3 regions of the Burkholderia anthinoferrum genome follow, and region 3 is predicted to be linked to each of the others. Evidence: predicted binding sites of a transcription regulator. Region 3 holds the regulator's gene; each other region holds the start of a gene.

Evidence for each region. The regulator LexA, encoded in region 3, represses DNA repair genes until DNA is damaged. The targets are predictions, from matches to a motif close to ACTGTATNNNNATACAGT.
Region 1: imuA (translesion DNA synthesis-associated protein ImuA) is a predicted target of LexA. The motif match lies at 4,647-4,664, and genes of this name have one in related genera.
Region 2: C5F75_RS26770 (DUF2471 family protein) is a predicted target of LexA. The motif match lies at 7,168-7,185, and genes of this name have one in related genera.

Annotation. Positions count from the first base shown of each region.
Region 1 covers NZ_LFZP01000008.1:72,049-80,049, reverse strand. Annotated here, with positions in the region: gene C5F75_RS03410 (error-prone DNA polymerase) at 1-2,490, opposite strand, end outside; gene C5F75_RS03405 (Y-family DNA polymerase) at 2,497-3,993, opposite strand; gene imuA (translesion DNA synthesis-associated protein ImuA) at 3,926-4,633, opposite strand; gene C5F75_RS03395 (VF_A0006 family four-cysteine protein) at 4,846-5,154, shown strand; gene C5F75_RS03390 (MetQ/NlpA family ABC transporter substrate-binding protein) at 5,256-6,071, opposite strand; gene C5F75_RS03385 (methyl-accepting chemotaxis protein) at 6,281-7,921, opposite strand.
Region 2 covers NZ_LFZP01000056.1:59,687-67,687, reverse strand. Annotated here, with positions in the region: gene C5F75_RS26800 (aconitase X) at 176-1,423, shown strand; gene C5F75_RS26795 (aconitase X swivel domain-containing protein) at 1,416-1,895, shown strand; gene C5F75_RS26790 (hypothetical protein) at 1,995-2,597, opposite strand; gene C5F75_RS26785 (hypothetical protein) at 2,594-3,139, opposite strand; gene C5F75_RS26780 (AraC family transcriptional regulator) at 3,344-4,414, opposite strand; gene C5F75_RS26775 (oxidoreductase) at 4,490-6,523, shown strand; gene C5F75_RS26770 (DUF2471 family protein) at 6,704-7,108, opposite strand; gene C5F75_RS26765 (LysR family transcriptional regulator) at 7,246-8,001, opposite strand, start outside.
Region 3 covers NZ_LFZP01000032.1:253,323-261,323, reverse strand. Annotated here, with positions in the region: gene nodI (nodulation factor ABC transporter ATP-binding protein NodI) at 1-823, opposite strand, end outside; gene C5F75_RS10490 (universal stress protein) at 1,154-1,651, shown strand; gene C5F75_RS10485 (DUF2939 domain-containing protein) at 1,739-2,458, opposite strand; gene C5F75_RS10480 (hypothetical protein) at 2,488-2,823, opposite strand; gene lexA (transcriptional repressor LexA) at 2,849-3,496, opposite strand; gene C5F75_RS10465 (sulfate ABC transporter substrate-binding protein) at 3,761-4,798, shown strand; gene cysT (sulfate ABC transporter permease subunit CysT) at 4,935-5,828, shown strand; gene cysW (sulfate ABC transporter permease subunit CysW) at 5,825-6,760, shown strand; gene C5F75_RS10450 (sulfate/molybdate ABC transporter ATP-binding protein) at 6,774-7,832, shown strand; gene C5F75_RS10445 (CysB family HTH-type transcriptional regulator) at 7,908-8,001, shown strand, end outside.

The DNA.
Region 1 (8,001 bases), on a different contig from region 3:
ATCGGGCAGCGCTTCGAGCGACGCTTCCCAGCCGCTTTGCGTGACGTCGATCGGCAGCACCTTCACGCGATGGCGCTTCGCATCCTGCACGAGTTGCGACGGCGGATAGAAGCCCATCGGCTGGCTGTTCAGCAGCGCGGCGAGAAAGATCGCGGGCTCGTGGCATTTGAGCCAGCTGCTCGCGTACGCGAGCTTCGCGAAGCTGGCCGCGTGGCTTTCGGGGAAACCGTATTCGCCGAAGCCCTTGATCTGCTCGAAGATCTGTTCGGCGAATTCGCGCGTGTAGTTGCGTTCGAGCATCCCGCTGATGATCTTGTCCTGATATTTCTCGAGATTGCCCTTGCGCTTCCATGCGGCCATCGCGCGACGCAAGTCATCCGCTTCGCCAGGTGTAAAACCCGCGGCGACGATCGCGATCTGCATGACCTGCTCCTGGAAGATCGGCACACCCAGCGTGCGAACGAGCACTTCCTTGAGCGCGTCGCTCGGATACGTGACCTCGCCCTCCTCTTCGCCGGCCACGATCCTGCGCCGCTTCAGGTACGGATGCACCGCGCCGCCCTGGATCGGGCCGGGCCGCACGATCGATACCTGGACGACGAGATCGTAGTAGTTGCGCGGCTTCAGCCGCGGCAGCATCGACATCTGCGCGCGCGATTCGATCTGGAACACGCCGACCGTATCGGCACGGCAGATCATGTCGTAGGTTTCCTTGTCATCCTGCGGAATGTGTTTCAGCGTGAACGGTTCGCCGTCCGGTTCCGGCGGCCCGCGCCACGCGGTGCGCAGGTCGAACGCGCGATGCAGCGCCGACAGCATGCCGAGCGCGAGCACGTCGACCTTCATCAGCCCGAGCGCCTCGAGATCGTCCTTGTCCCACTGGATCACGCGCCGCCCGTCCATCGCCGCGTTCTCGACCGGCACGAGCCGCGTGAGCTTGCCGCGACTGATCACGAAGCCGCCCGAATGCTGCGACAGGTGACGCGGAAAATTGAGCAAGCGCCCCGCCAGTTCGGCCCATGCCTTGATCATGGGCGTCGCCGGATCGAGCCCGGTCGACGCGAATTGCTGCAGCAGATCGCGGCTGCCGTCGAACCAGCGATGCCCCTTCGCGACCCGATCGACCAGCATCGGATCGACGCCGAGCGCCTTGCCGGTTTCGCGCAGCACGCCACGCGGGCGATACGTCGAGACGGCGGCCGCGAGCGCGGCGCGGTCGTGCCCGTATTTTTCGTAGATGTGCTGGATCACCTCTTCCCGACGCTGATGTTCGAAGTCGACGTCGATGTCGGGCGGCTCGCCCCGTTTCTCGCTGATGAAGCGCTCGAACAGCATCGTGCTCTGATCGGGATCGACCTCGGTGATGCCGAGGCAATAGCAGACGACCGAATTCGCGGCCGAGCCGCGGCCCTGGCACAGGATATTCTGGCTGCGCGCGTATTTGACGATGTCGTAGACGGTCAGGAAAAACGGTTCGTAACTCAGCTTCGCAATCAGGTCGAGTTCATGGCGGATCAGCTTCTCTACCTTTTCCGGGATGCCGTTCGGATAACGCACGGCCGCGCCCGCCCGGGTTTCCTGTTCCAGATAGCGCGTCGGCGTGAGCCCCTTCGGCACGATCTCGTCGGGATACTCGTAGCGCAGCTTGCCGAGATCGAAATCGCACGCATCGAGCATCGCGCAGGTTTCACCAATCTCTTGCGGCGAAAACAGCTTCGCTATCCGTCCACGCGCACGCAGATGCTGCTCCGCATTCGGCGCGAGCGCATACCCGCACTCGGCCACCGGCATGCCGATGCGAATCGCCGTCATCACGTCCTGCAACGCCTTGCACGAACGCCGGTGCATCGTCACGTCGCCGAGCGCGACGATCCGCACGCCGCGCCGTTTGCCGGCCGCACGAATCTCGTCGCGCTGCGCGCCGTCGAGCGCACGCTGCAACTGCACGAGCCCGAGCCGCGCGCGCTCGCCGAACGTCGCGCGAAACCAGGCGACCTGCGCATCGAGCACGTCCGTCCGCACTGGATACGTCGGCACGAGGATCGCGAAGCAGTCGGGCATCCCGCGCAAGTGGGCAAACTCCGCCGGCGGCGCCGACAGCATCCGCGACGTCAGCGTGTAAGTGCCCTTCGGCGCCGCCATCCGCCGCCATGAGATCAGCTCGGAGAGATTGCCGTACCCGTCGCGGTTCTGCGCGAGCAGCACGAGCCCGAACGCACCGGGGCCCGGATCGTGGCCGGGCGCGACTTCATCCGGCGTGACGTCGAAATACGAACCGACGACGAGCGGCAGCCCTTTCGCCTTCGCGGCGACATGCATGCGCGGCGCGCCGGCGAGCGAACACTCGTCGGTGATCGCGATCCCGCGATAGCCGAGTTCCGCCGCGCGCTCGACCAGTTCTTCCGCATGCGACGCGCCATGCAGGAACGAAAAATTCGAGCGGCAGAACAACTCCGCGTAATCGGGCAGCAAACTGAATTCCGCAACCATCTCCGCTCACCCGAACAAACCGTGCAGAAACCAGCGCGGGGCCGCCTGACTGCTCGTCCGCTCCTTGAATACCCAGTAGCACGCGCCCTCTTCGTCCTGCGCGACGTGGTAATCGCGTGCGATCAACTGCCCGTCGAACCACCCGGCTTCGATTCGCTCGGCCGACGACATCATCCGGAGCGGCGTATGGAATACCGGCCGCTCGCCGCGCATCAGCAGCGGCAACGGTTCGGCCAGCAACCACGCGGGACGCGGCGGCGCAGCGGGCGGACCGGCGGCCGGCTTGCCCGCTTGCGCATCGAGCGGCAGCCAGCGGTTCGCGGCCTCGGGCCGGTAATCGGCGACGGGCGCCGCGCGCAGCACGTTGTCCGCGCCGAGCCGCGCCACCAGCAGTTCGAGCAACCGCTCGCGGGTTTCCCGCGTACCGCCCGGCTCCGGAAAAAGATCGTCGGCCGGCGGCGCGACCGATTCGACGCGCGTGGCCTTCAGCCGCACCGCGATCACCGCGGCCGGCAGCTCGACGCGCGCGAGCCGCTCGCCGAGCAGCCGCATGAAATGCACCTCGTCGCGCACGGGTGCGGCGAACGCGAGCGCGAGCGGCGTCGGCGGCACGGCCTGACGGCCGCGCTCGTGCTCGAGATCGAACGTCATCGCGGCCAGCGACAGTTGCCGCGCGGCCAGCCAGCCGCATAGCTGCACGACGAGCCGCCGCGCGGCGAACAGCACGGCTTCCGCGTATTCGACGCGCTCCGCCAATTCGAGCCGCACGTCGAATACCGGCGGCACCGCCATCCACGCAAGCGGCTCGACCGCTTCACCGTATGCACGATCGAGCACGGCCAGCAGCGCGGGACCGCAGCGCCGCTGCAGCCCCGCGCGCGGCAGGCGGCGCAGATCGGCGAGCGTGCGGCAGCCGAGACCGTCGAACCAGCCCGCATATGGGCGCGCATCGGGCAGCAGCACACAGGGCAGCCGGTCGAGCGTGCGGACGAGCGAGGCCTGACGCGCGACACGCCGCCGGATGCGGGCGCGGGCCGACGTGCGCGCGAGCAGCCACGCGCCGCGTCCGGTCGGCGCGGCGGACAGGCGCACCGCATAGCCGAGCGCCGCGAGCGTCGCCCGCACCTGGCGGCACAGCGACGGCAGGCCGCCGAACAGGCGCAGGCTCGGGCCGACGTCGACGATCAGCGTGGCTTCGTCGTCGAGCGCGACGCACGGCGAGAAGCGCAGCAACGCGAGCGCGACCGCGCGCAGCGCATCGGCTTCGCGGGCGGGATCGCGTTCGACGAGCTGCGTCGCGGGTGCGAGCGTGAGCACGCCGCCGCGCTTCATGCCCGCACGTACGCCCTGCCGGCGCGCGGCCGCATCGGCGATCAGCACGACACCCTGCTCGAGCACCGCACAGCCGGCCTCGCTGCCCTCGCCAGCCGCTGCATCAGACGGCGGCGGGACGCACACGTCGAGCGGCAGGCGCGGCAGATGGATGCCGAGCAAGACGCGCATAGCGGCTCTCCACGATGGGTGACGGCAAATCGAGCACGAGCGGCTCGCTGCGCGCGGGCCCGCGACGCTTGACGATGTCGAGCGACACGCCGCCCGGCACCGGATGCAGCGCGACGCGCAGCACGGCCGGCGACGGTTGCCGCGCGACCGACAGCGGACGCAGCATCACGAACAGCGTGTCGCCCGTGCGCGCGGCCGCGAGATGCAGACGCCGCAGCGCATCGGGCCGCGCGTCCTGCCAGAGCAGCAGCGCGCCGCAACAGCCGGTCTTGAGCGCCTGCTCGGCGGCCCACAGCGCATCGGTGCGGCTGCCTGCGCGCAGCCACAGCAGCGCGTCGGCCGGCACGCCGAGACTGGCGAGCGCGGTGGCATGCGGCGCCTGCGGCGGCGCGACGAGCGCGAGCGGCCGCCGCGCGCTGACGGTGCGGGCGAGCGCGGGCGCGAGCAGCCGCATCTCGCCGCAGCCGGGCTGCGCGGCCAGCAGTTCGACGAGACCGCCGACCGGCCAGCCGCCGCCCGGCAACTCGGCCGACAGCGGCGCGAAGCCCGTTTCGACCGTGCGGGGACCGCCGCGCGCGAGCTGCGAGCCGCGCCAGAGGGACGGATGAAGGGATTCGGGAGTAATGGAGGATGCGAGCATGACGCCACCCACAACTGTATGGATATACAGTATATGGCAATGCGTCCGCGTCGCACAGTACTGGTACGAAACCGGTTTTCGTCGGAAGAAACCGGGGAAAAGCCGGCGCGCCCGTCATGACCCGCCGCGCCGGTTCGGGCGCAACGCGCCAGCCGCGTTGATCGCTTTACGTTATGCTGTCCGCCGACCCGATCCACACCATCGGAGGAGACTTGAAACGAACGATTCGTGCAATCGCATGCGCGACGGTCGCGCTGGCACTGCCGGGAGCAGCCTTCGCGCTGACCGACGGCAACGCGCAATACGACGACTGCATGCTCAATGCGCTACGTGAGAGCCGCAACGGCGCCGCCGCGCAGCTGATCCAGCGCTCGTGCGACGCGCTGTACCGCAACAACGCGATGCTGCTGCCGCGCGAACGGCGCTTTCACGAATGCGTCGTGCAGTCGCTGCCGGGTGTGCGCGACAACTACGCAATCCAGCAGATCATGTCGATCTGCTCGCGGCGCGGGGAGATGTGAGCGGGCGCTGACCTCCGGGCGGCCGCCAAGCGGCCGCGCCAATGAAAAAGGCCTGCGCGATGCAGGCCTTTTCGTTCAGCGGTCCACCCGGTGAGCGGCGTTCAGAACGACGCGACCATCGAGCCCTTGAACTGCTTCTTGATGAATTCCTTCACTTCCGGCGACTGGTACGCCTTCACCAGCTTCTTCACCCACGGCTGATCCTTGTCCTTCGCGCGCACGGCGATCAGGTTCGCGTACGGGCTCGTCAGCGCTTCGAGCGCGATCGCGTCCTTGGTCGGCTGCAGGTTCGCGGCCAGTGCGTAGTTCGTGTTGATCACGGCCGCGTCGACGTCCGACAGCACGCGCGGCAGCTGCGCGGCGTCGAGTTCGGAGATCTTCAGCTTCTTCGGGTTCTCGGCGATGTCGAGCACCGTCGCGTTGTTGCCGCCCGTGCCGGCGCCCGCCTTCAGCTTGATCACGCCTTGCGTCTGCAGCAGCAGCAGCGCGCGGTTCTCGTTCGACGGATCGTTCGGCACCGCGAGCTTCGCGCCCTGCGGCAGATCCTTCAGCGACTTGAACTTCTTCGAGTACACGCCGATCGGCGAGATGTAGGTCAGGCCCGCGCTGACGAGCTTGTAGCCGCGCTGCTTCACCTGGCTGTCGAGGTAGGGCTGATGCTGGAAGCTGTTCGCGTCGAGGTCGCCCGAATCGAGCGCCGCGTTCGGCTGCACGTAGTCGTTGAACTCGATGACCTTCACGTTCAGGCCTTCCTTCTCCTTCGCGACCTTCTGCACGACTTGCCACACTTGCGCATCCGGGCCGGCGACCGTGCCGACCTTGATCACCTTGTCTTCGGCGTGCGCGCCTGCCGACAGCGTCAGCGCGGCGCCGGTGGCCAGCACGGAAAATACCTTCAGGAGACTGCGACGCTTCATCTGTTTCTCGCTTTCTTGCTTGACTGAAATGGGGCGCGATACGGGTATGCCCGGACTCGCACGAAGGGGCAAATGGTGTCACAGGATCGGCGCGAAGTGAAATACATCCCGCTCATATGGGTATGCACCAGCGCAGTGCCGGCGACCGCTGCACGACTCGGCCGTTAGTTGCGTTCCTGCCGCGACGCATCCCCCTCACGCGGCATGCGTCACGCCGCCGCCAGTTCGTCGGCCGCCTTCGCACTACCGAATGCCGGTTCGGCCGCCGTGCCACGGGCTCCCTGCGACGACAGGCCGCCGGCATTGCCGACCCGGAACGCGCCGACCGCGTCGCGCAGCCGCGCGGCCTGTTCCTGCAGCGACGCGGCCGCCGCCGCGGCTTCCTCGACCAGCGCCGCGTTCTGCTGCGTCACCTGGTCCATCTGCGTGACCGCGCGGCCGACCTGCGTGATGCCGCTCGCCTGCTCCTCGGACGCGGCCGCGATCTCGCCCATGATGTCGGTCACGCGCGCGACCGCCTGCAGGATCTCGCCCATCGTCGTGCCGGCCTGGCCGACCAGCGCCGAGCCGTTGCGCACGCGCTCGACCGAATCGACGATCAGCGCGCGAATCTCCTTCGCGGCCGTCGCGCTGCGTTGCGCGAGCGAGCGCACCTCGCCCGCGACCACCGCGAAGCCGCGGCCCTGCTCGCCCGCGCGCGCGGCCTCGACCGCGGCGTTCAGCGCGAGGATGTTGGTCTGGAACGCAATGCCCTCGATCACGCCGATGATGTCGGCGATCTTGCGCGAGCTGTCGTCGATCTCGCCCATCGTGCCGATCACGCGGTTCACGACGTCGCTGCCCGTGCGCGCGATGTCCGACGCGTTGTTCGCGAGCCCGCTCGCCTGTCGCGCGTTGTCGGCGTTCTGCTTCACCGTCGCGGTCAGTTGCTCCATGCTCGCGGCCGTTTCCTCGAGCGACGCGGCCTGCTCCTCGGTGCGCTGCGACAGGTCGTCGTTGCCGGCCGAGATCTGGCGGCTCGCCGACGCGATCGATTCGGCCGACTGGCGAATCCCGCCGATCGTCGCCTGCAGCCGCGCCTGCATGTCGTGCATCGCGGCCATCATGCTCGTGCGGTCGCCCGCGCGCACCGGCACCGGCTGCGTGAGGTCGCCCCGCGCGATGCGCGCCGCGAGCGCGGCCGCTTCGTCCGGCTCGCCGCCGAGGCTGCCGCGCACGTTGCGGATGATCACCAGCATCGCCGCGCTGATCACGAGGCCGATCACGAACACCACGGCCAGGTGGCCGAGCAGCGTGCGGTAGTAGACGGTGTCGATGTCCTTCAGGAACACGCCGCTCGAGATGTTCCAGTCCCACGGCGCGAACCGCGTGACGTAGCTGATCTTCGGCACGGCCGTCTCGCTGTGCGGCAGCCGCCCGCGATATTCGGCGAACCCGCTGCCGGTCGCCTTCGCCGCGTTCAGGATCGTCACGAACAGCGGCTTGCCGTCCGGATCGAGATAGTCGCCGACCTGCGTGTTGACGAGCTTCGGCAGCGTCGGATGCATCAGCACGACCGGCTTCGAATCCATCACGAACACGTAGCCCGAATCGCCGTAGCGCATCGCGGCGAGGCTCGCGAGCGCGTCGCGCTTCGCGTCGGCCTCGGGCAGCGTGCCGCTCTGCGCGAGCGCGTGATAGGCCTTCACGATGCCCGCCGCCGAGTCGACGAGATTCGCGATGCCGGCCTTGCGTTCGGCGAGCATCGTCGCGCGCGTCTCGTAGGCGCTCCATGCGCCGACGCCCAGAAGACCGATCCATACCAGCGCAAGCGCGAGCCACAGCTTGCGGTTCAAACTCATTCTGCTCATCTGCGTGCCTCTGTCGATGTCGATGCCTCCGGCGCGCGAACGGCCTGCCGCGCGCAAACGGTTGCTCTTTCATTTACGGC
Region 2 (8,001 bases), on a different contig from region 3:
GGAATTGGATCGGAATGCGAGCCATTATGTGATTTGGTCGCCGAATTTCGCTGAAAGTGGTTTTGTGTGGGTCCGGATTCGTGAAAATCTGGACAGTTTTTATTTCCAGTTGTAGAGTCCTCTGACGGATTTCACGCAGCCGGCGCCGCCGGCACGCGTCACGAGGAGCAACCGGATGCTGCAGTTGAGTGACCGCGACGACGCGATGTTGCGCGGGGATTTCGGCGACGGCGTCGCCCGTGCGATGCGAATCGTCGCGCGCACCGCGCAAGTGATGTCCGCGCCTCACCTGATCGACATTACATCTGCGCATATCGATGGCTGCCTGTACCACGGCCAGACCAGCCTCGACTTCGTCGACTATTTCGTCGAAACGGGCGCGAAGGTCGCGGTGCCGACCACGTTGAACGTCGGGTCGCTCGACCTGATCCATCCCGAGCTGTACCACGGCGACCGCACGATCCAGCGCGATGCGCAGCGCCTGATGGACGCGCATTTGCGGCTCGGCTGCGAATCGAGCTTCACGTGCGCGCCGTATCAACTGAAGCATCGTCCCGCGCTGGGCGAGCAGATCGCGTGGGCCGAATCGAATGCGATCGTGTTCGCGAACTCGGTGCTCGGCGCGCGCACGAGCCGCTACGGCGATTTTCTGGACCTGGCCGCCGCGATCACTGGGCGCGCGCCGTATGCGGGGCTGCATGTCGACGCGAACCGCGCCGCGCGGATCGTGTTCAACGCGCCGGATTTCGCCGGCCTGCCGTCGCGCGACATCTATTTCGCCGCGCTCGGCTTGGCGGTCGGCAAGATCGCGGGCGCGGTCGTGCCGGCGATCGTCGGGCTGCCGGCGGACACCACCGAGGACGAACTCAAGGCGCTCGGCGCGGCCGCCGCGTCGAGCGGGGCCGTCGCGCTGTTCCATGCAGTGGGCGTGACGCCGGAGGCGCCGACGCTCGACGCCGCGTTGCAGGGGCACGCGGCGCAGCGCACGGTCGATATCACGATGGCCGATCTCGACGAGATTCGCCGCACGCTGAACCACGCCGCGGCCGGCGACGCGCTCGTCGCGGTCGCGCTCGGCACGCCGCATTTTTCGCTGGCCGAATTCCGCACGCTCGACACGTTGCTCGACGCCTTCGACGGCAAGCCGGCCTGCGATTTCTACGTGAACACGAGCCGCTTCATTTTGTGGGAGCTGGAAGAAGCCGGCCTCGCGGAGAAATTCGCCGCGCGCGGCATCCAGATCGTCGTCGATACCTGCACGTACATCACGCCGGTGATGAAGCAGTTGTCGGGGCTGGTGATGACCAACTCGGGGAAGTGGGCGTCATATGCGCCCGCGAACATCGGCGTGACGGTCGCGTACGGCAGCATGCGCGAATGCGTGCGGTCCGCGTACGAAGGCAAGGTGCGATTCGATGACTGAAGCGACGGGCAAATTCTTGACGGGCGACACGCTCGTGCCGGGCAGCGCGTGTGCGCGGCCGTTCGTCCTCGACAAGCCGCTGAGCTTCTGGGGCGGCTACGACTCGGGCGCGGGCAGGATCGTCGATCGCGGGCATCCGCAGACCGGCGCGAGCCTTGCCGGCAAGGTGATGGTGATGCCGCACGCGAAGGGCTCGAGTTCGAGCAGCAGCGTGCTCGCGGAAGCTGTGCGCAACGGCACGGGGCCGGTCGGGATCGTGCTGAAGGAACGCGACCTGATCATCTCGATCGGCGCGATCGTGGCCGCCGAGTTGTATGCGATCGCGGTGCCGGTGGTGTGCGTGGCCGACGATGTGTATGACGCAATCGTCGCCGCGACGGGCGAGGTGCGAATCGAGGCGGGCGAAGGGGATGGCGGTGCGCGGATTTATCTGGGCGCTGATGCTCGTCCGGGCGGATCCGGTTTGACCTGAACGAGCGGCGCGCATTGACGGCGAGTCAGGCGGTGGCCGCGGCGATGCGAACCGGGGCGAGCAGCGTCGTTCGCCGCGCGGTAGCCGCACCTGTCCCGGTCAGATGAAGCGTACGTGTCGGGTTTCTTCCTGCGTGAGCGACAGCGCTTGAGCTGCCGCGTTCATTTCGCGTTTGCCGCCCGGCTGCGCCAGTCTTCTGATTTCGGGCCACACGATCACGCCGAACAGGATGCGCAGGATCGCACTCAGCACGCACAAGCCGATTACACTCGCGCTGATCAGCGCAAACACGTCGAACATCGAGTCCATGCTGAGCGTCACCGCGGATACGATTCCGCTGACCACGGCCGCGGCGACCACGCAAATGAGCATGACGAAAAGATCGGCCCGGGCGCCGGCGACTTTGGCGGGGCGCAGCAGATAAGCCGAACCGTCGGTCATGTTGCGGATGCCGTAGACGATCTGGCGATCCTGGTCGTCGGCATAGGCGACGTTCAATCGATCGCCATCGGCGATGAACAGGCGGGTCGTCCGGTTGGTCCTGAACACGAGGGGGGACGCGAGCGAATCGAGTTGGAGTGTGATTTCCTCGATACTTTGCGTCGTCGCGCCCAGGTTGTTGCTCCAGATCTTCGTCTCGATCGATTGCTGGCCGATTGCCGTCACGCGGCCGGATACGGTCTGCATGTCGTGGTTCGTCATGGGCCGCTCCGCTCCGCGCTGAAACCGGACGGTTCGCCTAGCCAGCCATCCTGGGCTTCGCGTCGCTGCGGCTGGAAGATCAGGTCGGACAAGCCGCCGATGGCGACCACGTTGCCAACCAGACCGACGGTGGCCACGACGGTGGCCATTGCCGAGGTGAACGCCCAACCTGAATGGAGTGCCGCGGCAGCGATACCCAGACTCAGCACGAGCAGGCACGACGACCAGGCAAGCAGCGACAGGTTCCGTCGCTTTTGCGCGCGCACGTCGTACGGCGCGATGGCAAGGTTGCCGCTCCTGATCCACGCGATTCGGCGACGGCCGCGATGCTCGAATGTGCAGGCGCGCACCGACATGCCGGGCCTCAGTTTCTCGATCTGCTTGAATGCTTCTTCATCGACGTCGCTGGCCGTGACGAAGTAGCAGACGTTCTGCATCGTCAAACGGTATGGCGGGTTCTTCCTGACATCGGCCTTGACTCGGATGAGGTTGGTATCGACGCGGTCGATCGTGGCCTCGATCAGGGTGGTGCGATTGGGCATGGGTCGGAGAGGGCGCGGGGCCGCGCGACGTCGTTTTGATGTGGCGCCCATCATACGCCACAGCTTTCGGCGGGCCGTCCGGCATTGCCGGGCGAAAGGTTGGCCGGCGCGTGGCACTGAAATCCGCGCGCAGCCGCACCCGCACCCTGCCGCGAGCGGTCCGGCGTGATTCGCGCACCGGTGCCCGGGTCACCGCTGACGCGATTACCTCGCAGCCGCTTCCCGAAACGCGCTTGGCGTTTGCCCGGCCCACCGCCGGAACGCGCGCGTGAAATTCGCCGGGTCGGTGAACTGCAGCCGCTCGGCGATCGTCTTCAGGTCGAGGTCCGACGCGGCGAGCAACTGCTTCGCGTCGCGAAACCGCGCTTCGTCGAGCAATTGCCGATAGCTCGAACCGGCTTCCTCCAGCCGGCGCCGCAACGTGCGCGTCGACACGAGCAGCGCCTCGGCGAGCATGTCGGGCCCCGGGTATTCGCCGGCGGCGCGCGCCAGCTCCGCGCGAACCCGCTCGACCAGATCGCCTTCCTCCTGCCGCACCTGCGCATATTCGCGTTCCACCTGCACGAGCGCCTGCCGGTGCGCGACTTCATCGGCGAGCGGCAGCGGCCAGTCGAGCACGTCGTGCGCGACCCACAGCGCATTGGCCGCGCAGCCGAATTCGACCGGCGGCAACGTATCGCGGTAGCGCGCGAAATACGCGGGCTCCGGCCACGCGAATTGCAGCCTGATCGGCGGCGACGGGCGACCGGCCCATTGCGCGATGTTCTGCGCGAGCCCCGTCAGCACGAATTCGAACATCACGTGATGCTGCAGCACGGGATTCGCCTGCACGCCGTGCAGTTCGAGCGTCGCGCCGCGTTCGTCTTCCGCATAGGTCAGCCGGTACTGGCGATTGCGCATCCGGAAGTAGCGCTGCGTGACCGACAGTGCTTCGCGGATGTCCCGCGCGGTCAGCGTCGCATAGCCGAGAAAGCCGTGCACGGTCGGCTTCAGCAGCAGCCCGAACGCGAGCCCGATGCCCGGATCGCCGCCGATCTCGATCGCGTTGAGCACGAGCCGCCCCCATTGCGACGGCGCGACGCGCGCATCCGGTTCGGCCAGCACCGCGTCGCGCAGGCCCGTGCCGGCACGCACGGCGGCCAGATCGACGCCGCGTGTGGCCAGCGCCTGCAGCAGCAGGCGCGTATAGGCGACCGGAATCGTCGGCCGGCGCAGCCCGAGGCGGTCCTTGCGAGACGGGGAGGTCATGTCGTTTTGGCCGGAAATGACAAGCATTATGGCTGTTTGCCCCCTCACGTTCAAGGCGCCGCCCGCCTACGATGGCAGGCATCGCTTACTGGCCGAATCATCATGACGACCCCCTTTCCCCACCTGCTCGCCCCGCTCGATCTCGGCTTCACGACGCTGAAGAACCGCGTGCTGATGGGCTCGATGCATACCGGCCTCGAGGACAGCCGCAAGACGCTGCCGCGCCTCGCCGAATATTTCGCCGAGCGCGCGCGCGGCGGCGTCGGCCTGATCGTGACGGGCGGCTTCGCGCCGAACGTGGCCGGCTGGACCAAGCCGTTCGGCGGCACGCTGATGACGTCGGCCGCCGCGCGCCGGCATCGCGAGATCACGGATGCGGTGCATGCGGAGGACGGCAAGATCTCGCTGCAGATCCTGCATACGGGCCGCTACGGTTATCACCCGTTCGCGGTCGCGCCGTCGAAGATCAAGTCGCCGATCTCGCCGTTCGCGCCGCACGAACTGAGCGCGCGCGGCGTCGAGCGGCAGATCCGCGCGTTCGTGCGTTGCGCGAAGCTGGCGCGCGAAGCCGGTTATGACGGCGTCGAGATCATGGGCTCCGAGGGCTACCTGATCAACCAGTTCATCTCGATGCATACGAACAAGCGCAGCGACCAGTGGGGCGGTGCGTACGAGAACCGCATCCGCTTGCCGATCGAGATCGTCGAGCGCACGCGCGAAGCGGTCGGCCGCGACTTCATCCTGATCTATCGGCTGTCGATGCTCGACCTGATTCCGGATGGCAGCGACTGGAACGAAACCGTGCAGCTCGCGAAGGCGGTCGAGCGCGCGGGTGCGACCATCATCAACACGGGGATCGGCTGGCATGAAGCGCGCGTGCCGACGATCGCGACGTCGGTGCCGCGCGGCGCGTTTGCGTGGGTGACGAAGAAGATGAAGGGCGAGGTCGGCATTCCGCTCGTGACGACCAACCGGATCAACCGGCCCGAAGTGGCCGAGCAGATTCTCGCGGACGGCTGCGCGGACATGGTGTCGATGGCGCGCCCGCTGCTCGCGGATCCCGAGTTCGTCGTCAAGGCGGCGCAGGGCCGGGCCGACGAAATCAACACGTGCATCGGCTGCAACCAGGCGTGCCTCGATCATGCGTTCAAGAACCGAATCGCGTCGTGCCTGCTGAATCCGCGTGCGTGCCACGAGACGGAGCTGAAATACACGCCTACGCCGCAGTCGAAGCGCATCGCGGTGGTGGGCGCGGGGCCGGCCGGGCTCGCGTGCTCGACGGTGCTCGCGCAGCGCGGCCATCAGGTCGACCTGTTCGACGCGGCGCCGGAGATCGGCGGCCAGTTCAACATGGCGAAGCGGATCCCGGGCAAGGAGGAGTTTCACCAAGCGTTGCGCTACTTCGGCCGGCAGGTCGAGTTGACCGGCGTGAAGCTGCACCTGAACCGCCGCGTCGACGCGAGCGACCTGATCGCGGGCGGCTACGACGAAATCGTGCTGGCGACCGGCGTCGCGCCGCGCGACCCGAAGATTCCGGGGCAGGACGGGCCGAACGTGCTCAGCTATATCGACGTGCTCGCGGGCGGGCAGCCGGTCGGCCGACGGGTCGCGGTGGTGGGCGCGGGCGGGATCGGCTTCGATGTCGCCGAATATCTGGTACAGGACGGCGAGTCGCCGGCGCTCGATCTGGACGCTTGGAAGGCCGAGTGGGGCGTGACCGACCCGGCCGCGACGCGCGGCGGCGTGACGCGTGCGCGGGTGTCGGCGCCCGCGCGGGAGGTGACGCTGCTGCAGCGCAAGGCCGCACCGCTCGGCAAGGGCCTCGGCAAGACGACCGGCTGGATTCACCGTGCGACGCTGAAGATGAAGCAGGTGAAGATGATCGGCGGCGTGAATTACGAACTGATCGATGCACGCGGATTGCACGTGTCGTATGGCGAGCAGCGCACCGATCACGAATTGATCGAAGCCGACACGGTCGTGCTCTGCACGGGGCAGGAGCCGCAGCGCACGTTGCTCGCCCCGCTGCAGGCGGCCGGGCGCTCGGTGCACCTGATCGGCGGCGCGGAACTGGCCGCCGAACTCGATGCGAAGCGTGCGATCGATCAGGGGGCGCGGCTGGCGGCGCGGCTGTAACGGGCGTTGCTGCGCCGTTCGCGCGGCGGCAGTCCCCCGGCGGTGATCCGCGGCGGGCGGGGCTTGTCGCGCGCTGCGCCGATGCGTCGAACCGCGGAAGCCGAACCGCGATGAGCGGCCGCGTCGATCGCGCTGCCACCCGACGTGCGGCAGAACGCAGCCGCGCAAGGCCCGCGCGGCTCAGGCCGCTTCGGCCCGTTCTTCCTCTTCCGCTTCGAGCATCGCCTTGACGATCAGATAGACGGCCGGCAGGTCGTCGTCGTCGCGGCGCCAGTCGACCGGCTCCTCGACGTCCGCGGCGACCAGCCGACTGTCGCGCAGCCGGATGAATGCATCGACGACGGCCGGCTCGTTGCGGCTCAGGAAACCGGCATTCGAGAATGCCAGCTCCTCGACGTTCAGCAGCGCCTGCCAGCTCATCGTGCGGACGGCGGCCGGGTGGGTGCGGCGCCGCAGGCCGAGCGCCCGCTGGGCAGGGCCGCTGACGACACGCTGCAGATCGACGACCGCCCGCTGCGCGGCGCGCTCGAAATGGACGGGATTGAAGCCGGGTTGCTCGGGATCGAATGCGGATGACTGGAACATGGTCGCCTCACTAAAGACCGTCTCGGGATGATGGAATTCGGGTCAAATGACGCAGAAACACTGTAAATATATACAGTGATCGGCCGACTTTCAAGCCCCCGGTGACAGCAGATGTCAGCCGCGCCGCGACCGGCGTGTCAGACCGCCGCCGCGATCGTCTCCCGCAGCCATCGATGCGCCGGATCGCGATGCATGCGCTCGTGCCACAGCATCGACATTTCATAGCCGGGCACCTCGACCGGGGCGTCCACCACGCGCAGCGCGGGCACGTCGCGCACCAGCCGTTCGGGCACCATCGCGACGAGATCGGTACTCGCGACGGCCGACATCACGAACAGAAAGTGCGGCACCGACAGCACGACGCGCCGGGCGGCGCCGACCTTCGCGAGCGCTTCGTCCGTCACGCCGAAGAAGCCGCCGCCGTCGGGCGACACGATCACGTGTTCGAGCGAGCCGAACTGCGCGAGCGTGGGGCGCCGCTTCAGCTTCGGATGGCCGGCACGGCCGATCAGGACGTAACGCTCGACGAACAGCGGCAGGCGCCGCATGCCGGGCGGCGAGCCTTCGGTCGTGTGAAAAGCCAGGTCGATGCCGTTTCGTTCGGCATCCTGCTCGATGCGCGGCGGCACGAGCTCGACGACGGCGAGCCGCGTGGCGGGCGCGGTCGAGCGCAGCGTGTGCAGCGCGGGCAGCACGATCGTCGATTCGCCGTAGTCGGTCGCGGCCACGCGCCACGTGTTCGTCGCGGTTGCAGGGTCGAACGGCGTGGCCGGAAGCACGGCCCGCTCGACGGCCTCGAGCGCCTCCCGCAACGGCTCGCGCAGCGCTTCCGCGCGCGCGGTCGGCCGCATCCCGCGGGGCCCCGGCAGCAGCAGCGGATCGCCGAACACGTC
Region 3 (8,001 bases):
GGCGCGCGCCGAGCGGTTCGGGATCGGTCACATAGCAGAACAGCGTCTCGCCGCTGATCTCGGTGCGCTTCGCGAAGGCCGACAACTCGTCGCGCAGCGCGGCCGGATCGGGCCCGTAGATCTCGATCACGTCGCAACCGATCTCCGATGCGATCAGGGCATGCGGCGCGCCTTCGGCGATCTTGCGGCCTTGCTCGATCACGCACAGCCGATCGCACAGACGCTCGGCTTCTTCCATGAAATGCGTGGTGATCAGGATCGTCTTGTCGCGCGCGAGCAGCGAACGCAGCCGCTCCCACATCAGATGCCGCGCCTGCGGATCGAGGCCCGTCGTCGGCTCGTCGAGCACGAGCACGTCGGGATCGTTGACGAGCGCGCGGGCGAGCGTGAGGCGACGCTTCATGCCGCCCGACAACTCGCCCACCTTCGCATCGGCCTTGTTCTCGAGCTTCGCGAATTCGAGCAGCGGCGGCACGAGCGCGCGTGCCGCCTGCGCCGACATCCCGAAATAGCGGCTGAACACGAGCAGGTTTTCCCGGACCGTGAAGTCCGGATCGAGATTGTCGAACTGCGGGACGACGCCGACGCGCTGGCGTGCATGTCGGGCACGCGATGGAACCGGTTCGCCGCACAGCGAAATGGTGCCGGCATCGGGATGCGCGAGGCCGAGCAGCATCTTCAGCGTCGTGGTCTTGCCGGCGCCGTTCGGGCCGAGCAGGCCATAGCATTCGCCGGCCTTCACGTGGAAGGACAGGCCGTTGACGACGAGCTTGTCGCCATAGCGTTTTTCGACGTTGCGGAAATCGATCGGTGCGACGGACATGGGCGCTTGTCGTTGTAAGCGGGCGTGTGCTGCTGCCCCGTGCGTGGCCGGTTTCCGAACGGATCGCACGAATCCGTGTCACACGGGCGTGACCGAAGCGCACGATGCCGGCGCGACGCGGCTCGCTGGTGTACGAATGGGCCATTCTAGTGCATCGGCTGCGTCGCTTCAGGGCACGCCCGCCCGGTGCGATGCATGTGCGCACCGATCATGCACCGCATCATCGCGCACGCGCGACGCGGGGCGAATCAGCGTTTTCCATCCCTTGCGTCCTGAATTGCGGCGCACCATGATGAATGCGTCGGCTCGTTGTCGCGATAGGGAGGCTTCATGGCTAGCTACAACAAGATTTTGCTGTGTTACGACGGCACGCTCGAAGGGCGCAAGGCACTACGCTGCGGAGCCAATCTCGCAATGGACCTGAAGGCGGAAACGCATTTGCTGTCGGTCGTCGACATGCGTTCGAGCATTGCGCAAAGCGCCGGCTTGCTGACCGATGTCGCATGCGGCCGCTTCGAGGAAACCGCGCGCGAAATCCTGCAGGAAGGCGTGAACTGGCTGCGCGAGCGCGGTGTGCAAGCCGAGGGCCATTTCGCCTTCGGTTATCCGATCGACGAAATCGCGAATCTCGCGTCGGAGCTGAAGGTCGACCTCGTCGTCGTCGGCCACCGGTGCCGCAGCGGATTGTCGAGATGGTGGATGGGCTCGGGCAATACGCAACTGCTCGATCGCGTGAACTGCAGCATTCTGGTGGCGTGTTCGTCGGCGGAAGAGCAGAAGGCCGAAATCGCGCGCGAGCGCGAGGCGGCCATGGCGACCGGCCAATGATCTAAAGACTGGATGACGACCTGACTGGCGATGCATGCCGGTCAGGCATCGCGCTGGATCGGCGGAGCGGGCGTCCAGCGCGGCCTGCTATGCATGCAGGTCGATCCCGGACAATTTCCACGAGAACAGCCCGAAGCGGTGAAAGATCGCCGCATAGCGCGTGCCGTCGGCGCCGCGCTGATACGTGACGACGAATTCATCGATATTTCGGTAGCCCGCGCTGGTTTGTTGCTGGCGCGGCGCTTGCGTTGCTTCGCTCGGGCTGGCCGGTGCGGCCGGCGCGGGGGCCGGCGACGATGCCGCCGAAGCGGCCGCGGTGCCGCCCGGTACGCCGTTACTTGCCGGCGCCGGATGGGCGGGTGGCGCGGCAGGCGTGTTGCCGGGCGCATTGCCCGCCGGCGGCTGATTCGACCAGTCAGGCGGACGCTCGCCCGGATTGCCGCGCGGCGGCAATCCACTCATCAGCGCGGCGACGCCTTCCGGGGTCGCGTACGCATCGACGAGCGGGCCGATCAGCGCGGACCCGATCAACGCGCCGATCACCGCGAACGGATTGTCCTTTTTTACGGCGTCGACGCGGCGCATCAATTCTTCCGTGACCTGCTGCTTCAGGCTGATGCGCAGCGACGGAAAGTCCACATATTCGCTGATCGCCTGCGCGTCGCGCGCATCGATCGCCGATTTCAGGCGGCCGAGCGCGACATACGGCGACGCGTACCCATAGCCGAGCGCCGCAATAACAGCGACGACGAGCGCGACGATCAACAGGGGCTTGAGTCGCCATGCACGGCGCGACGAACCAGTCACGTTGCCTCCGGTGCGGGAAGGTTCCGCAATCAGAGACCGCCCGGCGTGGCCGATCGTTCCTCCGCGATGCAGCGATCGATCATCCGGCAAACGGCGTCGATCGTGCCCACCATGATCAGGCGCGAACGACCGTGATAGACGCGCACCGGCGCGCGACGCGCGGGTTCCGCGTGATTCAGGCCAGCGTTCAGCGATACGCGCGCGAACGCGGGGAGCGCTGACGGCAGCAGGGACGCCTGCCGTTCGACTGCGACTTCTTCTTGCACGGGCGCCGCCGCGGACAGCGGAGCGCAGGGCGTGCGGCCGCGCAGATGACGCAGGCGACCGAATTGACGGAAAGGCAGCAGGCGGGCAAGGCGTTCCATGATGTTCTCCTAGCGAGACGGAATGTCAGAGTTCGCCCGAGCGGATCAGCCCGACGGCGATGCCTTCCAGCGCGAAATCCGCGCTGCCGGCCTTGACGAAGATGTTTTCGTAATCCGGGTTCTCCGCGATCAGCTCGAGGCCGCCGGGCCGGCGCATCAGGCGCTTGACCGTGACGTCGTCGCCCAGGCGCGCGACGATGATCTGGCCGTCCTTCGCTTCCGTGCGCTTCTGCACGGCGAGGAGGTCGCCGTCGAGAATGCCGGCGTCGCGCATCGACAGCCCGCGTACCTTCAGCAGGTAGTCGGGCTTGCTGGTGAACAGCGCGGGATCGCACGCGTAGTGCTGCGAGATGTGCTCCTGCGCAAGGATCGGGCTACCGGCCGCGACGCGGCCGACGAGCGGCAGCGACAGTTGCATCAGGCCGGCGTGCGGCAGCGTGAACTGATGCGGGGCGTCGTCGATGCCGAGCAGCCGGATGCCGCGCGATGCGCCCGCGGCCAGCTCGATCACGCCCTTGCGCGCCAGCGCACGCAGGTGCTCCTCGGCCGCATTCGGCGAGCTGAAGCCCAGTTCGGCCGCGATCTCGGCACGGGTGGGCGGGAATCCGGAGCGCTCGATCGCGCGGCGGATCAAGTCGAACACTTGCTGCTGACGGGCGGTGAGTTTGGTCATGGCTCAACTGTATGGATAGACAGTGAGCTGTATTTTTATACAGTACTTCGTGAATTTCAAGTGTTACTTGAGGTTCGACGCGATTGCGTCGATTCCGGCGTGATTTCGCGACGCCCGGACGCCGGTTTGTCCGCCGCAACCGTCCGTCCCGTATGCGTTAGCACTTTTGAGTATTAAAAAATGAGGAAGGATTATTTTTAATCATGTAACCCGTTCGATAGACTGGCCCGACATCGCAATACCGACAACACTGGAGAACCAAGGATGGGCAAGCGCAACACGGGGCTGGTGGGCGGAGTGGGCCGCCTGATCGCAACATTCGCGCTGGGCGCGGCGGCGGCGCTGGGCGTCGCGACGCATGCGCAGGCCGATACGACTTTCCTGAATGTGTCGTACGACCCGACGCGCGAGCTGTATCAGGATTTCAACCAGGCGTTCGGCAAGGAGTGGAAGGCGAAGACGGGCGAAACCGTCAACTTCAAGCAGTCGCACGGCGGTTCGGGTGCGCAGGCGCGCTCGGTGCTCGACGGCCTGCAGGCCGACGTCGTCACGCTGGCGCTGGCGTACGACATCGACGCGCTCGCGAACAAGGGGCTCGTGAACAAGGATTGGCAGAAGCGCCTGCCCGACAACGCGTCGCCGTACACGTCGACGATCGTGTTCCTCGTGCGCAAGGGCAATCCGAAGGGGATCAAGGACTGGGACGACCTGACCAAGCCGGGCATCTCGATCGTCACGCCGAACCCGAAGACGTCGGGCGGCGCGCGCTGGAACTACCTGGCCGCATGGGCGTACGCGCTGCACAAGCCGGGCGGCAACGAGCAGACGGCGAAGGAATTCGTCACGAAGCTCTACAAGAACGCGGGCGTGCTCGATTCCGGCGCGCGGGGCGCGACGACGAGCTTCGTGCAGCGCGGGATCGGCGACGTGCTGATCGCATGGGAGAACGAGGCGTTCCTGTCGGTCAAGGAATTCGGCACCGACAAGTTCGAGATCGTCGTGCCGTCGGTGAGCATCCTGGCCGAGCCGCCTGTCGCGGTGGTCGACAAGGTGGTCGACAAGAAGGGCACGCGCAAGCTGGCGGAGGCGTACCTGAATTACCTGTACAGCCCGCAGGGCCAGGAAATCGCGGCGCGCAACTACTACCGGCCGCGCTCGAAGAACGTGCCGGCTGAACTGACCAGGCAGTTCCCGAAGCTGAAGCTGTACACGGTCGACGACACGTTCGGCGGCTGGACGAATGCACAGAAGACGCATTTCGCGGACGGCGGCGTGTTCGATTCGATCTACAAGCCGCAGTAACGCACGCAGTCACACCATAACGACCAAGCGGCGCGCCACGACAGCGCGCCGCATCCCCGACGGGCCGCCGGCGCGATGCACTGCGCCGGCGTTTGCGTCGGACCCGTGAGCAGCATCGACCCAGCAAGCGCATCCGATGACGACGTATACCTTTCGCAAGCCGAGCGCGCTGCCCGGCTTCGGCGTGACACTCGGCATCACGGTGGCCTATTTGAGCCTCGTGGTGCTGATTCCGCTCGCCGCCACGTTCCTGAAGACCGCGACGCTGTCGTGGGACCAGTTCGTCACCGCCGTCACGTCGCCGCGCGTGCTCGCGTCGTACCGGCTGACGTTCTCGGCCGCGCTCGGCGGCGCGCTGATCAACGCCGTGTTCGGCTTTCTCGTCGCGTGGGTGCTGGTGCGCTACACGTTCCCGTTCAAGCGCCTCGTCGATGCGGTCGTCGACCTGCCGTTCGCGCTGCCGACCTCGGTGGCCGGCATCTCGCTCGCGGCCGTCTACGCGACCAACGGCTGGGTCGGCCAGTATCTCGCGCCGCTCGGCATCAAGATCGCGTTCACGCCGGCCGGCGTGCTGGTCGCGCTGACCTTCATCGGGCTGCCGTTCGTCGTGCGCACCGTGCAGCCGGTGCTCGAGGATTTCGAGCGGGAGCAGGAAGAAGCCGCCGCGTGCCTCGGCGCGTCGCGCTGGCTGACCTTCCGCCGCGTCGTGCTGCCGGCCGTGCTGCCGGCGCTGCTCACCGGTTTCGCGCTCGCGTTCGCGCGCGCGCTCGGCGAATACGGATCGGTGATCTTCATCGCCGGCAACGTGCCGATGAAATCCGAGATCACGTCGCTCCTGATCATCACGAAGCTCGAACAGTACGACTACGCGGGCGCGACCGCGCTGGCGGTCGTGATGCTGGTGGTGTCGTTCCTGATGCTGCTGCTGATCAACACGCTGCAGTGGTATCTGCAGCGCAGGACGAGCAAGGGCGCGAGCGGTCCGGCGCCCGCCACCGTCAACGCCGTCGCGGCAGGAGGCCAGCAATGAGCCAGGAGGCCACCGTCGTGCTGAAAACCCCGTCGTCCGCCGTGCGCGCCACGAAGCGGCTCGACCCCGTCAGCGAGTCGCGCGTCGTGCGCTGGCTGCTCACGGGCATCGCGCTCGCGTTCCTCGCGTTCTTCCTCGTCGTGCCGCTCGCCGCGGTGTTCGTCGAGGCGCTGCGCAAGGGCGTCGGCTTCTATCTCGAATCGCTGGCCGATCCCGATGCGTGGTCGGCGATCAAGCTGACACTGACCGTCGCCGTGATCGCGGTACCGCTGAACCTCGTGTTCGGCGTGTGCGCATCGTGGGCGATCGCGAAGTTCGAATTCCGCGGCAAGGCGCTGCTGACGACGCTGATCGACCTGCCGTTCTCGGTGTCGCCGGTGATCTCCGGCCTCGTGTACGTGCTGCTGTTCGGCGCGCAGGGCTGGTTCGGGCCGTGGCTGCAGGATCACGACGTGCAGATCATCTTCGCGGTGCCGGGCATCGTGCTCGCGACGATCTTCGTCACGTTCCCGTTCGTCGCGCGCGAGCTGATTCCGCTGATGCAGGCGCAAGGCACCGACGAGGAAGAAGCGGCGCGCGTGCTCGGTGCATCGGGCTGGCAGATCTTCCGCCGCGTGACGCTGCCGAACGTGAAATGGGGCCTGCTGTACGGCGTGATCCTGTGCAATGCGCGCGCGATGGGCGAGTTCGGCGCGGTGTCGGTCGTGTCCGGCCACATCCGCGGCGTGACCGACACGATGCCGCTGCACGTGGAGATCCTGTACAACGAATACAACTTCGCGGCGGCGTTCGCGGTGGCGTCGGTGCTGGCGCTGCTCGCGCTCGTCACGCTCGCGCTGAAGCTGATCGCCGAGCGTCATCTCGCCGCCGAACTGGCCGACGCCGTTCCCGCACATGCCGGCCCTGTCGGCGCCGTTTCGTCGAAATCGTAAAGAGGCAACCAGAATGGGTATCACCGTCCGTAACCTTCAGAAGCGCTTCGGCGATTTCACGGCGCTCGACAACGTATCGCTCGACTTCCCGCCCGGCGAACTGGTCGCGCTGCTCGGGCCGTCCGGCTGCGGCAAGACCACGCTGCTGCGCGTGATCGCGGGCCTCGAGCACGCGGACGCCGGCCAGGTCGTGCTGCAGGGGCTCGACGTCGCGTCGGTCGGCGCGCGCGACCGCCAGGTCGGCTTCGTGTTCCAGCACTACGCGCTGTTCCGCCACATGACCGTGTTCGAGAACGTCGCGTTCGGGCTGCGCGTGAAGCCGCGCCGCGAGCGGCCGTCGGAAGCCGCGATTCGCGAGAAGGTGCACGAGTTGCTCAAGCTCGTGCAGCTCGACTGGCTCGCGCAGCGTTACCCGTCCGAGCTGTCGGGCGGCCAGCGCCAGCGCATCGCGCTCGCCCGCGCGCTCGCGGTCGAGCCGAAGGTGCTGCTGCTCGACGAACCGTTCGGCGCGCTCGACGCGAAGGTCCGCAAGGAACTGCGCGGCTGGCTGCGTCGCCTGCACGACGACTTGCACATCTCGACGATCTTCGTCACACACGATCAGGAGGAGGCGCTCGAGGTGGCCGATCGCATCGTCGTGCTGAACCGCGGCCACGTCGAGCAGGTCGGCAGCCCGCAGGACGTCTACGATCATCCGCAAAGCGCGTTCGTGTACGAGTTTCTCGGCGCGGCGAACCGGCTGCCGGGCACGGTCGCCGGGCGCGGCTTCGTCGCCGACGGCGCGGCTGCGCCGATCGAGGTCGACGCCGATTTCGCGGGCCCCGCGAATGCGTACGTGCGGCCGCACGATCTGCAGCTGTGGCCGGCGGGCGAAGGGCACCGCGACGGCATCGCGGTGGACGTGCGGCGCGTAATTCCGCTCGGCGGTTCGGTGCGCGTGGAGCTGGAGGCACGCGCGGGCGGCGCGCTCGAGGCGGAACTCGACCGCGACGCCTGGCGGGCGCTCTCGCTGCAGGTCGGCGACGGCGCGACGGCCGTGCCGCGTGCCGTGCGGGTATTTCCCGCGCGTTGACGAGGCAATGTGGGGCAAAGGGCGGGATTCGCTCCGATTCGACAATCAAACAACGACAGCCTAAGAGGCATACCCATGAATTTTCAGCAATTGCGGTTCGTGCGCGAAGCGGTGCGCCAGAACATGAACCTGACCGAAGTCGCGAACGTGCTGTACACGTCGCAGTCGG